DNA from 2 places in the Streptomyces sp. NPDC032940 genome. Region 2 is predicted to be linked to the other one. Evidence: riboswitches for the same ligand, from Rfam matches in the RefSeq annotation. Region 2 holds a riboswitch; the other holds the start of a gene.

Region 1 (6,786 bases), on a different contig from region 2:
TACCAGGAGCCGCCAGCCGGGTCGATCACCCGGGACAGGTGAGACTCCTCGATCAGGATCGTGGAGGTGTTGCGGGCGATCCGGCGGGCGAACGCGTCCGGCATGCCGAGCGCGTGATCGAAGGGCAGCACGGTCACGGAGTCGGCGCCGCCCGTCCCGGCGGCCAGCGCGGCGACCGTGGTGCGCAGCATGTTCACCCACGGGTCGCGGCGCGTCATCATCACCGGCGAGGTCACCGCGTGCTGCAGCTGCGCGCCCGCCGCCGGCGCCCCGCACACCTCGGCCACCCGCGCCCACAGCCGGCGCGCGGCACGCAGCTTGGCGATGGTCAGGAACTGGTCGGCGGTCGCGGCGTAGCGGAACTCCAGCTGCGCCAGCGCCCCGGCCGTGTCCAGTCCGGCCGCGCTGAGATCGCGCAGATAGGCCAGGCCCGTGGCCAGGGACAGGCCCAGCTCCTGCGCCGCCGAACCGCCGGCCTCGTGGTAGGGCAGCGCGTCGACGGTCAGCGCCCGCAGGCCGGGGTGACGGGCGGCGCACAGCCGGGCCAGCTCGGCCACGGGCGCGGCGTCGTACGGGCTTCCGGTGCGGGCCTCGTGGCCCAGCGGGTCGGCGCCCAGATTGCCGCGCACGGCGTCCGCGGCGACGCCCCGCTCCTCGTACAGCCGGAGCAACTCCCGTGCGGCCGGCTCGAAGGCGGCGCCCGCGTCCAGGACGACGGGGGCCAGATCGAGGTGGACGCCCTCGAGGGTGCGGCCCAGCGCGGTGACCGGGAGGCCCGCCGGCTCGCCGACGGCCAGCCACAGGGAGGTGACGCCGTTCTCCAGATCGGCCAGGACCGGCGCGGGGTCGGCCACCGTGTGCCGCTGGCGCACGTCCCAGCCGCCGACCCGGTTCCCCTCGGCGCGGCCGCCGCGCACGAAGGGCGGAAAGCCCGGCAGGCCGGGATCGGGCGCGGCGTCGCGCGCGGAGTACAGCGGCCGTACCCGCAGGTCGTCCTCGAGCAGGGTGGAAAGGGCGCCCTCCGCCTCGTCGTCGGGCACGTCCCTGCCCGACTTGCGCAGTACGCCGGCCACCAGGCGCTGCCACTGCTCGTGTGTCGCGTGCGGGAACTCGGCCGCGAGGCGGAGTCCGTCGTCAGGCAGGAGCGTCATGCTCGGATGTTAGGTCAGTACGGCAGACGAGCAGCAGAGGGAACGGTTGTGACCTTGTTCTCGCCGCGGGTGTGACATGAGCCGCTCGCCGCCCCCGACCGGGTGATCTTGATGGATTGCGCGGGCCGGTCGTGCCACATCCGAGGCCAGGAAATCCGGTGGGAATCCGGAACTGACGCGCAGCGGTGAGGGGGACGGGCGGGGCATGTGACGCCACTGGGGCGGAGCTCGGCGGCCGAGAGGCCCGGCGCGCGACGCTCTGGGAAGGCGCCCCGTCGGGACGAACCCGAGTCCGAAGACCTGCTGGCTGCCGTCGACGCGGCGCTGGAACGTGCACCGGCCTGACCGCGCTGGGAGGCCGGTCCTGGCACACCCTCTCCGGCGGCGAACGCCAGCGCGCCCAGCTCGCCCGCGCCCTCGCCCGGGAACCCCGCGAACTGCTCCTGGACGAGCCCACGAACCACCTCGGCATCCAGGACCGGCTCGGCCTGCTCGACCTGGTCGCGGGCCTGCCGGTCACCACCGTCGTCGCCCTGCACGACCTCAACCTCGCGGCGATGTCCTGCGCCCGCCTGCTCGTCCTGCGCGACGGGCACGCCGTCGCCGAGGGCAGTCCGGCCGAGGTCCTCACCCCCGCTCTCATCGAGGACGTCTACGGGGTCCGTGCCGAGGTGACGCACGAACCGGGCCACCCGGTGATCCGCTTCCTGCGCCGGACCGGCGGCAGACCGGGCCCCGCCGACACCGGCCGGGACGCCGCGGGCCCCGCCCCTCACCCCCTGTAGGAGGTCGGCGGGAAGGGCGACCGGTCCTTCCGCCGGGCGGCACTCGTGGGGACCGCGCCCTCCCCGACCTGGCGATCCACCTCGGCCACGGCCTCCTCGTACTGCCTCGCGGGTGACGGGGGCGCTCCCCCGGGGAGCCCTGTCTCCCGCCGGACCTCTTCGGTGCGGCGCTCGAGTTCCTCGGCGTCGGGCCGTCGAGGCATGCCGCGACCGTGTCCGCGGTCCGGGTCACCCTCGACCTGACTGTTGGACTTGTGGTGATGCACCATCGTCTTCTCCTCGAGGTGAGCACCCGGGACATCGTGCTCGGATGACGCGGCCCGCCTTCGTGCCGGCCGGCCCGGGCGCGGTGGCCGGGTACGTCGGACGGCGGGGGTGAGGCCCGGCTCCGAGGACGGCTCGGCCGACTCGCGGGCAGGACCCACGCGGTCTGCTCCTGGTGCGCGATGCTCCTCCCAGCCAAACGCCATCGGGAGACCCACGCAAGCGGATCAGGGAGTCAGGGCCCTGCGCGCCGTGCTCGACGTCGTCGGCGGTGGCCCGGCCCACGGCGACGGCTCCCGCGTCACCGCACGGGTGACGGCCCCGGCGCCGGGGCCGGCTGCTTGCGGGCGAACGCCCGGCGGAGCGCGTGATAGGGCGCCTCGGGGTCGAAGAAGATCCTCCGCATCCGGTCGAGCTCCCGCGCGCGGACCGCCGCCAGGGGCGTGACCGCCTCACGCCGCTCGATCTCGGCCTTCTTCGCCGCCAGCCGCGCCGGCGCGGCTGGGGAGGAGGCCCACCGTCCGGCCAGCCGGACGACCTCGTCGGTGAAGCGGTCCGGAGCACAGTCGACGACCCGGTCCACGAGCCCGGTCTCCCGCGCGCGGGCCGCGCTGAACGGCAGCGCCTCGCGGGTGATCCGCTCGGCCGCCGCGGTGCCCACCCGGCGCGGCAGGCTGTACGTCCAGTACTCGGAGCCGTACAGCCCCATGCGCCGGTAGTGCGGATTGAGCACGGAGCCGGAACGGCACCACACCTCGTCGGCGGCCAGCGCGAGCATGACCCCGCCGGCCGCGGCGTTCCCGCCGACGGCCGCGGCCACCAGGCGGTCGCCGGTGGTCAGGACGGCTTCCACGAGGTCGTCCATGGCGTTGATGTTGGCCCACGACTCCGCCGCCGGGTCGGGGGCGGCCTCGATGACGCCGAGGTGGATGCCGTTGGAGAAGAAGTCCCGGGCGCCGCCCAGGACCAGGGCCGTGGTGGGCCGGTCGCAGGCGGCCCGGTAGGCGGCCAGCAGACGCCGGCAGCGGTCGGTGGACATCGCGCCGCCGGGGAACGAGAACGACAGCACGCCCACCGGACCCCGCTCGTCGTAGCGGATGTCCGACCAGCCGGGCTCGCCGTCGCCGGCCCCGTCGGGCGACGGGACCGGCGCGGGCAGCTCCGGCAGCGCGGGCAGGCGTCCGGCCAGGGCCAGGGTGGCGGGCAGCTTGCAGGCGCGCGGCTCGCCCGGCCCGGTACGGGCGCGCAGCTCCGGTATCCACACGGCGCCGTCCCGGGTGGCCCGGCAGACCGCCCCCGCCCGGGTCGCCAGCAGCTCACCGGGGCGCCCGCGCAGCAGCGGCTCCGCGTGACCTCCGTGCAGAAACCATTCCGCGCCGAGCAGCTCGTCCAGGACGCCGGGCTGGGAGTCGGCGGCGCGCAGCTTGCGCAGGACCGTCTCGACCGCGTCGTCGGCCCAGACGATCCGCCGGGCGGCCTGGCGCATCGGCGGCCGGGTGCGGGCGCCGGGTGCGGGCGCCAGGGTGCGCTGGTCGAGCGGCGTGTACGTGCCGGACGCGAACCGCTCGACCGCCGTCAGGGCCGCGTCGACGGCCGCGTCGGCCAGCTCGTTGCGGTACAGGTCGCTCTTGCCGACCCGGGGCAGGCGCACGCGGGCGGTCGCCCACACGGGCCCCGCGTCCATCTCCTCCTCGGCCTGCAGCACGGTCACCCCCCACTCCTCGGCGCCCTCGAGGATCGCCCAGTCCAGCGAGGAGGGCCCCCGGTCGCCGACCGGCCCCGGGTGGACGATCAGGCAGGCCCGGCTCTCCCACACGTCGCGGGGGACGACGGCCCGCAGCATGGGCGCCAGGACCAGGTCGGGGGAGTGGCGGACGACCGCGTCCCGCACGTCGTCGCCGCGCGGCGTCACCTCGACGGCGACGGAATGCGCGCGGTCGCGCAGCTCGGCGTGCAGGCGTTGCGCGAGGCTGTTGAAGGCGCTGGCGACGAGCAGGATGCGCATGACTGCCCTCCGGGGGACCGGGGTCATCGGCGTGGTGCGACGGGCTGCCAGCGATGGTGGCGCACACCGCCGCGCGGCCGTCGACATGCGTCCCGGTCGCCACCCGAAAGAGTGGTGCTCTCCGTCGCCGGGCAGCACGGCCGGGACACGCCCGCGGTCCGACCGGGGCGCCCCCGTACCTCCGGCCGGGCGGTCAGACCCGGGGTACCGCCGGACGCCGGACGGCGATCATGAGGGCGTCGTCGTCCAGCCGGCCGCCGACGTGGTCCAGCAGATCGCGCCGCAACCGCCCGAGGAAGGCGTCGCAGTCCTTCGTGGCCCAGCCGGTGACGCGCTCGGCGAGCGGGTAGAAGGCGCCGGAGGAGTCGCGGGCCTCGATGACGCCGTCCGTGTACAGCAGCAGCAGATCTCCCGGCTCGAACGGGAAGCTCTCGACGCGGTACCGCGGATCCGTCAGTTCGCCGAGCCCCAGCGGGGGCGCCGGGTGACGGGGGGTCATCGCCGTCGGCCGGCCGTCGCGCAGGACGAGCGGCGGAGGATGCCCGCAGGACACCATCTGCACCGGGCCTTCCCGGTCCGGGATGTCCAGGACGGTGGCGGTGACGAAGGTCTCTCCGTAGCGGCCCGTCTCGCCCGGTTCCGCCAGGTCCCAGCACACGCTGCGGTCGAGGTAGGCCACCAGCTCGCCCAGGCCCGCCTCGCGATGGGCCGCGACTCGGAACGCCCCGAGCAGCAGTGCGGCGTCGTTGACCGCCGTCATGCCCTTGCCCCGCACATCGCCGACGATCAGCCGGGTGCCGTCGGTGGTGCGCGCCGTGGCGTACAGGTCCCCGCCGATCTGCGCCTCGGCCTCCGCGGCGAGGTAGCGGGCGGCGGCGCGCAGCGGGCCGAGCCGCCTGGGCAGCGGCGGCAGCACCACGCGCTGGGCGGCCTCGGACACGTACCGCACCTGCTCCAGCTCTCTCGCGCGGCGCTCACGCACGACGCAGAAGACGACGAGACTCGCCCCGACCACCACCAGGGCCACGATCTGCGCCTCGTGATTGGCCGACAGGAGCTCGCTCGGGTCGCGCAGCACCCCGATGACCGTCTGCGCGATCACCGCGAGGGCGGACACCAGCGCCACCGTGCGGGGTCCGCCGAACAACGGGGTGATCGCCGGGGCCGCGACCAGCAGGGGGCCCAGGTGGATGTCGGGCGGGGCGAGCACGTCGATCACGGACACGACGACGATCCACGCGATCGGGACGGCGACCAGTGCCCTGCCCGCGCGCACCGGCTTGCGAGGTTCGTCGGGTCGCTGCGCCATGCCTCCTCTCTACACCGGCACGGAACGCCTGTCCTGTCACGCCCGACGCGGTGCCGTCTCCGAGGTTCGTACCGTGCTCGAGGTCGGGCCCGGCTTTCGCCGTACCCGGGTCCGGTCGCCCGGTTCCCTCCGCCTCAGCGGGCCCGTTCCCGGGCCGCTCGATCGGCGGGCCCAGGGCCCGGAGCAGGCCGGATGCGGCGCCACCACGGAATCCGTAGCCGCCGGCCGCGCAGTCGACCAGGCTCGCGGCCGGCCCTGATCCGCCACCACAGGGCCAGCAGGACGGCGACGCCCGGGGCGAGCGCCAGGAGCACCTCGCACGTCCGGGTGTCGGCCGACCGCCGGCGCCCGACGCCGTCACCCCTCTCGGCGACGGACCGGCGGAAGGGGTGCTCCCGAGGGGGTGACAGCCTGTCGTCCTCCTGGAGCGCCTCGAGGGTGATGCGCTGCCACACGCGCTCGGGTGGAGTCACCGGAAGGTCCGACACCTCCGCGCCGCGCGCGGCGGTCACCACGCGGATCGTCCGCAGCAGTTCCCCGCGGCAGCGCGGGCACGACGCGACATGCCGCAGAGCGCTGACGTCCGCCTCGTCGCTCACATGACCGAGTGCCAGCTCCACCAGGTGCGACGGGTCCACATGGCCCACTGCGCCCTCCTGCGTCTCGGGTGCGGTCGATGGTGTCCGTGCACGCGAACAGGGCGTGGCCCGAGCGATGTCACTCACGCGTCGGTTCCGCCGTGACGACGAGGTTGGCGAGGTAGCCACCGCGCTCGGGTTCGAACGGCGGTGCACATGTGATCAGGGTGAGGACCGGGGCGCCCGTCCGGCGGAACACGGAGGGCGGAAGTTCGTCCTTGGGCACGGTGGTGCGCGAGACGACGCGGTAGACGACGGGCGAGCCGTGTGTCCGCCGGACCTCGACGCGGTCACCGGCCCGCACGTCGTAGAGCGCGGCGAACTCGCCGAGCGCGCCCGTCTCGTCGTCCACGTGTCCGACGAGCACGGCCGATCCTTCGTGGCTCCCGGGGGCCGGGCCGTAGCGGTACCAGCCGGCCACGGAGGGGTCCGCGGGGACGGTCACTGCCCCCTGTCCGGTCACGCCCACCGGTCTTACGCGGGCGTCGAGGCCGATGCCGGGGACCTGGACACGCTCGGGCGGCACGGACGCAGCGGAGAAGCCGAACCGTGACTGTGTCGTTCCGGGCATCGAAGCGGTCGCAGCTCCCTGCTGCTGTGAGGGTGCCCGCCCGAAGTCGGGCGGTGCCGACGC
Region 2 (6,786 bases):
CGTGCCGAGGTCACCGCCATCCTGGAGCGCGGCCAGCGCGACGGCACCTTCCCCGCCCATCTGCCGCCCGACGTGCTGAGCGCCGGTCTGGAGGCGATGACGGTCGCCCTGCTGGAGCAGGTCAACACCGGCGCGCTGGAGGACGACGGCACGCGGGCCGCCGTCGCCACCCTCGTCGCGGCCGGCGTCCCCCAGGACCGCGCCCGCACCGTCGTCGACTCGGTGGCGCCCACCCTCCCCGCACCCCCGCCGACGACCGACTGACCCCGCCCCGCGCGTCCTTAGGGGCTGTCTGACGATTCCCGTCGTCGCCCGAAGGGCGGCCGCGCGGCGTCAGGTGCGTGCTCTCGGCGTGCCGGCCCGAGATCCGCGTACTGGATGTACTCGGGTCAGGGCCCGGTGCGGCGAGTGGGGGTGCCCCCTCCGGGGGAGCGTGCGTGGCGTCGCGCGGCAGACGGGAATCGTCAGACAGCCCCTACGGCCCGACCCGCGCCCGGTGGGCCGTCCGCGCCGCCGTGTCCGCGGGGACGCCCGCCGTGATCAGCGCGGCCGTGGCCGCACCGGTGCCGTCGTCGGTCCACGTGCCGCGGCGTACGCAGTCGAGGAGGGCCAGCAGATGCGCCTCGACGGCCGCGCCGAGCACCCCGTCCGGCAGCCCGGTCCGGAAGGCGCCCTCCCGCCGGCCGCGGGCGATGATCGCGGCCAGCGTGTCCCGGGCCGGGGCCAGCAGCAGCCCCACCCGCTCGCTCGTCCGGTCGGGCCCCAGGTCCCGGCGGGCGAGGGCGATCAGCGTGCCGTAGCGGTCGCCGACCGGCCACAGGGCGTACACGAAGCGGGCCAGCGCGGTCGCCGGGTCGTCCCGTGCCGTGTCGCCCACCGGGGCGCCGGGGCCGGCGAGCGCCTGCCGTACCGCCTCCGCGGCCTCCCCGACCAGCCCCTCGATCAGCGCGGCCCGCCCGGCGAAGTGCCCGTACAGGGTGCGGCGGGCCACCCCGGCCGCGTCGGCGATCGCGGCGAGGGTGCGGTCGGGGTCCCGGCCCAGTTCGCGCTCGGCGGCGCGCAGGATCCGGCTGCGGGTGGTGATCATCGGCGGGTACTCCCAGGACTGTTTGCACATCGATGGGCAAGAATCTAACCTGAAACCAGTCTGCACACCGATGGGCAATTAACTCGCCCTCGTACCCGGGAGCCTCCATGCCCCTACTGGCCACCACACCCGTCGAGAAGATGACCGGGCCGTATCAACGGCGCTGGTGGGCCCTGATCGTGCTGTGCCTCAGCCTGCTGATCGTCGTCATGGCCAACACGTCCCTGATCGTGGCCGCCCCGGCGATGACCACCGACCTCGGCCTGAGCAGCAGCGACCTCCAGTGGGTCATCGACGGCTACACCGTCCCCTACGCCGCGCTGATGCTCGTGCTCGGTGCCATCGGCGACAAGTACAGCCGCCGCGGCGCCCTGGTCACCGGTCTCGTGGTCTTCGCGGGCGGCTCGGTGATGGGCAGCCTGGTCCACGAGACGGGGCTGGTCATCGCCGCCCGGGCGGTCATGGGCGTCGGCGCCGCCGTCGTCATGCCGGCCACGCTGTCCCTGCTCGTCGCGATCTTCCCGAGGGGCGAGCGGGCCCGCGCCATCACGGCCTGGACCGCCACGTCCGGCCTCGCCATCGCCGTCGGCCCGCTGGTCGCCGGCTGGCTGCTCGGCGACCACGCCTGGGGGTCGACCTTCCTGGTCAACGTCCCCGTCGCGGTCCTCGCCGTCGTCGGCGCGCTGCTCCTCGTGCCGCCGTCCCGCGCGGCCGGCATGGGCCGCATCGACTACGTGGGCGGCCTGCTCTCCATCGTCTCCGTCGGCAGCCTGGTCTACGCGACCATCGAGGGCCCGCACTTCGGCTGGGGCGCCGGTCCGGTCACCGCGGCGGTCGTCGCCGTCGTCGGCCTCGTGGCGTTCGTCGCCTGGGAGCTGCGCCACCCGCACCCCATGCTGGACGTGCGCCGGTTCCTCCAGCGGCCGTTCAGCGGCTCCATGCTGGCCGTGCTGTTCTTCTTCTTCGGCACCTACGGCGCCATCTACTACTCCACGCAGTTCCTGCAGTTCGTCCTCGGCTACGGCGCCCTGGAGACCGGCGTACGGCTGCTGCCGCTGGCCGGTGCCGTGTTCGTCGGCGCCGCCGTGACGGGGCGGCTGACCCCGAAGCTGGGCGTCAAGGCCATGATCGGGTCCGGCATGGTGATCGGCACCGCCGGCGTCTTCCTGCTCGTCCTCATCGACAGGACCTCGACGTACTCCGGCTTCCTGGCCCCGATGCTGCTCCTCGGCCTAGCGATCGGCCTCAGCGTCTCCCCGGCCACCGACACCATCATGGGCTCCTTCCCGGAGAGCGAACTCGGTGTCGGCGGCGGCGCCAACGACACCGCACTCGAACTCGGCGGCTCGCTCGGCATCGCCGTCCTCGGCTCCCTGCTCGGCACCGCCTACCGCGACGAACTGGCCGACCTGGCCGGGGGCCGGCTCCCGGCCGCCGCGCTGGACACCGCGCAGGACTCCGTCGGCGGCGGGCTCGCGGTCGCCGAGCAGATCGCGAAGACGCCGTCGGCCGGACCGCAGCAGGCCCAGGCCCTGGCCGACGCCGTCCACGAGGCCTTCGCCCACGGCGTCGCCACCACCAGCCTGATCGGCGGCATCATCATGGCCGCCGGCACGGTGATCGTCCTCGCGGTGCTGCCCGGCCGCCGGGCCGCCGCTGCGCAGCGGGCCGAGGACGAGACGGCGAAGGCCCGGGAGACGGGGCACAGCCACTCGGCGGGCTGAGCCCCGGTCAGTCGGCCAGGGCCGCCAGCTCCTCCGCCGTGCGCGGCCCTGCCGCCGGGTCGGCCAACAGCCCTCGGGCGCACAGCAGTCGCGCAGCCGCCACGCCCCACGGCAGCCGCAGCCCCGCCAGACCCAGCAGGTCGCTGCGGGCCAGCGTCGGCGCCGTGGGGCCGGTGTGCACCCCGGACGGTGTGAGCAGGGCCGCGTCGTCGGACCAGCGCAGGGCGAGGTCCACGTCGTGCGTGGCCATCACCACCGTGGTGCCGGCCGCCCGCAGCCGGCTGAGGGTCTCCAGCAGCCGCTCCTGCCCGTCCGGATCGAGCCCGGCGGTCGGCTCGTCGAGGATCAGCACCCGGGGCCGCATCGCGACCGCACCGGCGATCGCCGTCCGCTTGCGCTGCCCGTACGACAGCAGATGCGTGGGCCGGTCGGCGAGCGCGGTGATGTCCAGCGCCGCGAGCGCCTCCTCGACCCGGACCCGGACCTCGGGGTCGGGCAGCCCGAGGTTCAGCGGCCCGAACGACACGTCCTGGGCGACCGACGCGGCGAACAACTGGTCGTCCGGATCCTGCACCACCAGCTGCACGGTGGTCCGCAGCCGCGTCAGCCCCGCCCGGTCGTACGTCACCGGCCGTCCGTCCACCGTCAACTGCCCGGCGTCCGGCCGCAGTCCGCCGCTGAGCAGCCGCATCAGCGTCGTCTTGCCGCTGCCGTTGCGGCCCAGCAGCGCCAGCGCGCGCCCCTCGCGCACCGCGAAGTCCATGCCGTCCAGCACCAGCGGCCCCTCCTCGTAGCCGAAGGACGCGCCCCGCAGGGCGACCAGGGCCGGTTCGGCGGACTCGTTCACGACAGGGGCCTTTCCAGGACGAAGGTGAGGGCGGTCAGCGCCGCCAGCAGCACGACGCTCGCCGCCGTGAAGGGCACCGAGACCCGGGCCTCGGGCACCAGGACGCGCAGCGTGCCGTCGTAGCCGCGCCCGGCGAGTCCGGCCTGCAGCCGCGTCGCCCGGTCGAAGGCCCGCACGAACGCGGTGGCGCCCAGCCCGCCGAGCGAACGCCAGGCCGCGGCCCGGGTGGTGTGCCCGAGCCGCGCCGCCTGCGCCTCGCGGATCCGGCGCACGGAGTCGAGCAGCAGGAAACTCATGCGGTACGTCACCAGCGCCACGTCCACCACGGGCGCCGGCACCCCGGCCCGCACCAGCCGGGGCAGCAGGTCGGACATGGGCGTGGTGAACGCGAACAGCAGCACCCCGAGCGACGCCGCCGACGTGCGCAGCAGCAGCTCCCCGGCACGCACCGCACCGCCGTCCGCCACGCCCACGAAGCCGCCCGGGCCCCCGACCCGCACCAGCAGCGGCAGCGCGCCGGTCACACAGAAGCCCAACGGCACCCGGTACGCCCGCCACAGCCGCCGCCGGGGCACACCGGCCGGGCCGAGCAGCACCGCCAGCGCCGCGAGCAGCACCAGCGCCGCGCCCGGCCAGGGCGGCAGCGAGATCGCCAGCACGGTCAGTCCCAGCCCGAGCACGGCCTTGTCCACCGGGTGCCGGTGACGCCACCGGCTGCTGTGCGCCGCCGCGTCGATCGGCAGCACTCAGTCCCCTTCGGGTACGCGCGGGTCCTGCCGGGCGGCGCGGGCCGCCCGCTCCTCGCCCTGCCGCCGGCCCCGGCGCAGCCCGAAGTAGTAGGCCAGCACGCCCGCGCCGAGCGCCGCCTGGAGGGCGAACAGCGCGGACTCGATCTCCCCGGACGGCGGCTCGTACAGCGGCGAGAACCACGGCTCGTAGTCCGGCTCGATCTCCGTGATCGCCGTCTCCGCCTCGGCGTCGGCCCCGGCGAACGGCTCCTCCTTGTGGTCGCCGAGGCCGAGCACCAGCGGCAGCACCGCCAGCGCGGCCACGGCGAGCAGCAGCAGCGCGTTGATCCTCGTGCTGCGCTTCATCGGACGACCGCCTCCTCGCGGGCGCCGGCGGCCGCCGGCAGCACGCCCAGCCGGGTCAGCTCGCCCTTGCTGGACTGCACCAGCAGCCGCATCACGACCACCGTGAGCAGGCCCTCGCTCACCGCGAGCGGGATCTGCGTGACGGCGAAGATGGACCCGAACTTGCCGAGCGCGCCCAGGAAGCCGCTGCTCGGGTCGGGGAAGGCCAGCGCCAGCTGCACGCTGGTGACGCAGTACGTGGACAGGTCGGCGACGAACGCCGCGAAGAACACCGTGACCATCAGCGGCGCCCCGTACCGGCGCAGCAGGCGGTAGGTGCCGTAGCCGGCCCAGGGGCCGGCGATCGCCATCGAGAAGACGTTGGCGCCCAGCGTGGTCAGACCGCCGTGCGCGAGCAGCAGCGCCTGGAAGAGCAGGGTGATGGTGCCCAGGACGGCCATGACGGGCGGCCGGAACAGGACGGCGCCCAGACCGGTCCCGGTGGGATGCGAGCAACTCCCGGTCACGGAAGGCAGTTTCAGGGCCGACAGCACGAACGTGAAGGCCCCGGACGCCCCGAGCAGCAGCGTGCTCTCGGGGTGCTCCCTGACCTCACGGGTGAGTGACCGTACTCCGTGGACGACGAACGGCGCGGACGCGACACCCCAGGCGATCGCGTGCGCCGGAGGCAGAAAGCCCTCGGCTATGTGCATGGCTCAGCAGACCCTCTCCAGCACCTCGTGGATGGACGACGCGCCTTGGCCGGTCTCCTGGCTTACGGGTACCACCGCCCGAACTCCGCCTTCCCGGGTCCCATGAGACCCAGTGGCTGCCCGCGAGGGCCGGAGCCGGACTTCCCGATCACAGTGGCGAGGGCCGCACCGGTACTTCACCGGATTTCCCGTTCACCAAGGCGTGGCGACAGTAGTGCGCCGACGAGGGTGGTGACAAGCGGGCCTCCCCCCGGCGCGACGTGGTGAAGATCTCCTCAGGCCTGCGACGGAGGGCGGGGTGGCGGGTCGTCATGGGAGGGGTGGCCGTCGGGGTGCCGGACCACCCGGGACCGCAGCTGCTGGCCCAGTGCCGTTCCGGCGGCGGTGAGGAAGACGAAGCTGTAGAGGATCTGCAGGATGGCCACGAACCGCGCCGTCTGGCCCTGCGGGGTGATGTCGCCGTAGCCGACCGTGGCGAGGGTGACGACGGTGAAGTAGAGGGAGTCGAGGCGGGTGTGCAGACCGGCGAACTCGCCGGGCTGCTTGGCCAGGATGTAGTAGGCCGCCGCGAAGACGTGCACCGACAGCAGGATCAGCAGCGGGATGACCACGCCGGGATGGCTGTCCGGACGGCCGGTCAGGACATGGCGGATCTGCCGCAGCAGCAGGACGGCCACGATCCCCAGCGCGAGGGAGAACAGACACCAGGTGAGGGCGGGGCGGCCCGGGCCCAGCAGGTCGAGGGGGAGCAGGAAGTAGGACACGACCAGACCCACGCACGCACACCCCCACAGCAGCCAGGGCCGCATCCGGTGCAGGGAGCCACCGGGCCCGGCCCGGCCGTCCCGCCCGCCGCCCCCGCGGCCGGTCACCGGCCCGGCTCCGCCTCGGGGCCCGCCCCCGGCCGCGGCGCCGCCTCCGTCCCGGGCGGACTGCGGCGGATCACCTGCACGACGACGAACGCGACCACCGACGCGATGACGATCAGCGGCATCTGGTCGTGCGCGTCCCGGCCCATCAGCAGCACCGCGAGCACCGAGCTGGCCAGCGGCAGCCCCGTCACGGCGGCCGCCGCGGCGGCGATGCCGAGGGCGAGGGCCGGGGTGGCGCCGAAACCGGGAAGGCCCGAGCAGGCCAGGGCCGTCGCCGTGCCCAGCAGCACGGCCGGGAAGATCGGACCGCCGCGCAGACTGCCCAGCGCGATGCCCCACGCCAGCCCCTTGCACGCGACGAGCGCGACGAGCGCGCCCACGGACCAGGCGTGCGGATGCGCGGCGAGCTGCGCGAGGGCCGTCTGCCCGGACAGCGCCGCCTCCGCCGGCGACCGGCCCGTGATCAGGGC

Evidence for each region. A riboswitch is a leader RNA that binds a small molecule or an ion and turns the genes downstream of it on or off. The one in region 2 is predicted to bind cobalamin.
Region 1: another riboswitch for cobalamin. It lies ahead of AB0E77_RS12175 (ABC transporter ATP-binding protein); the one in region 2 lies ahead of AB0E77_RS28640 (energy-coupling factor ABC transporter permease).

Annotation. Positions count from the first base shown of each region.
Region 1 covers NZ_JBEZVJ010000007.1:101,161-107,946, forward strand. The annotation lists gene AB0E77_RS12170 (methylmalonyl-CoA mutase family protein) at 1-1,151, opposite strand, end outside; cobalamin riboswitch at 1,257-1,474, shown strand; partial or broken gene AB0E77_RS12175 (ABC transporter ATP-binding protein) at 1,511-1,936, shown strand; gene AB0E77_RS12180 (hydrogenase maturation protein) at 2,502-4,205, opposite strand; gene AB0E77_RS12185 (PP2C family protein-serine/threonine phosphatase) at 4,399-5,514, opposite strand; gene AB0E77_RS12190 (hypothetical protein) at 5,649-6,161, opposite strand; gene AB0E77_RS12195 (class F sortase) at 6,232-6,723, opposite strand.
Region 2 covers NZ_JBEZVJ010000031.1:11,951-18,736, reverse strand. The annotation lists gene AB0E77_RS28670 (TetR/AcrR family transcriptional regulator) at 1-264, shown strand, start outside; gene AB0E77_RS28665 (TetR family transcriptional regulator) at 476-1,087, opposite strand; gene AB0E77_RS28660 (MFS transporter) at 1,195-2,811, shown strand; gene AB0E77_RS28655 (ATP-binding cassette domain-containing protein) at 2,819-3,658, opposite strand; gene cbiQ (cobalt ECF transporter T component CbiQ) at 3,655-4,404, opposite strand; gene AB0E77_RS28645 (energy-coupling factor ABC transporter substrate-binding protein) at 4,405-4,752, opposite strand; gene AB0E77_RS28640 (energy-coupling factor ABC transporter permease) at 4,749-5,444, opposite strand; cobalamin riboswitch at 5,474-5,659, opposite strand; gene AB0E77_RS28635 (potassium channel family protein) at 5,720-6,253, opposite strand; gene AB0E77_RS28630 (chloride channel protein) at 6,313-6,786, opposite strand, start outside.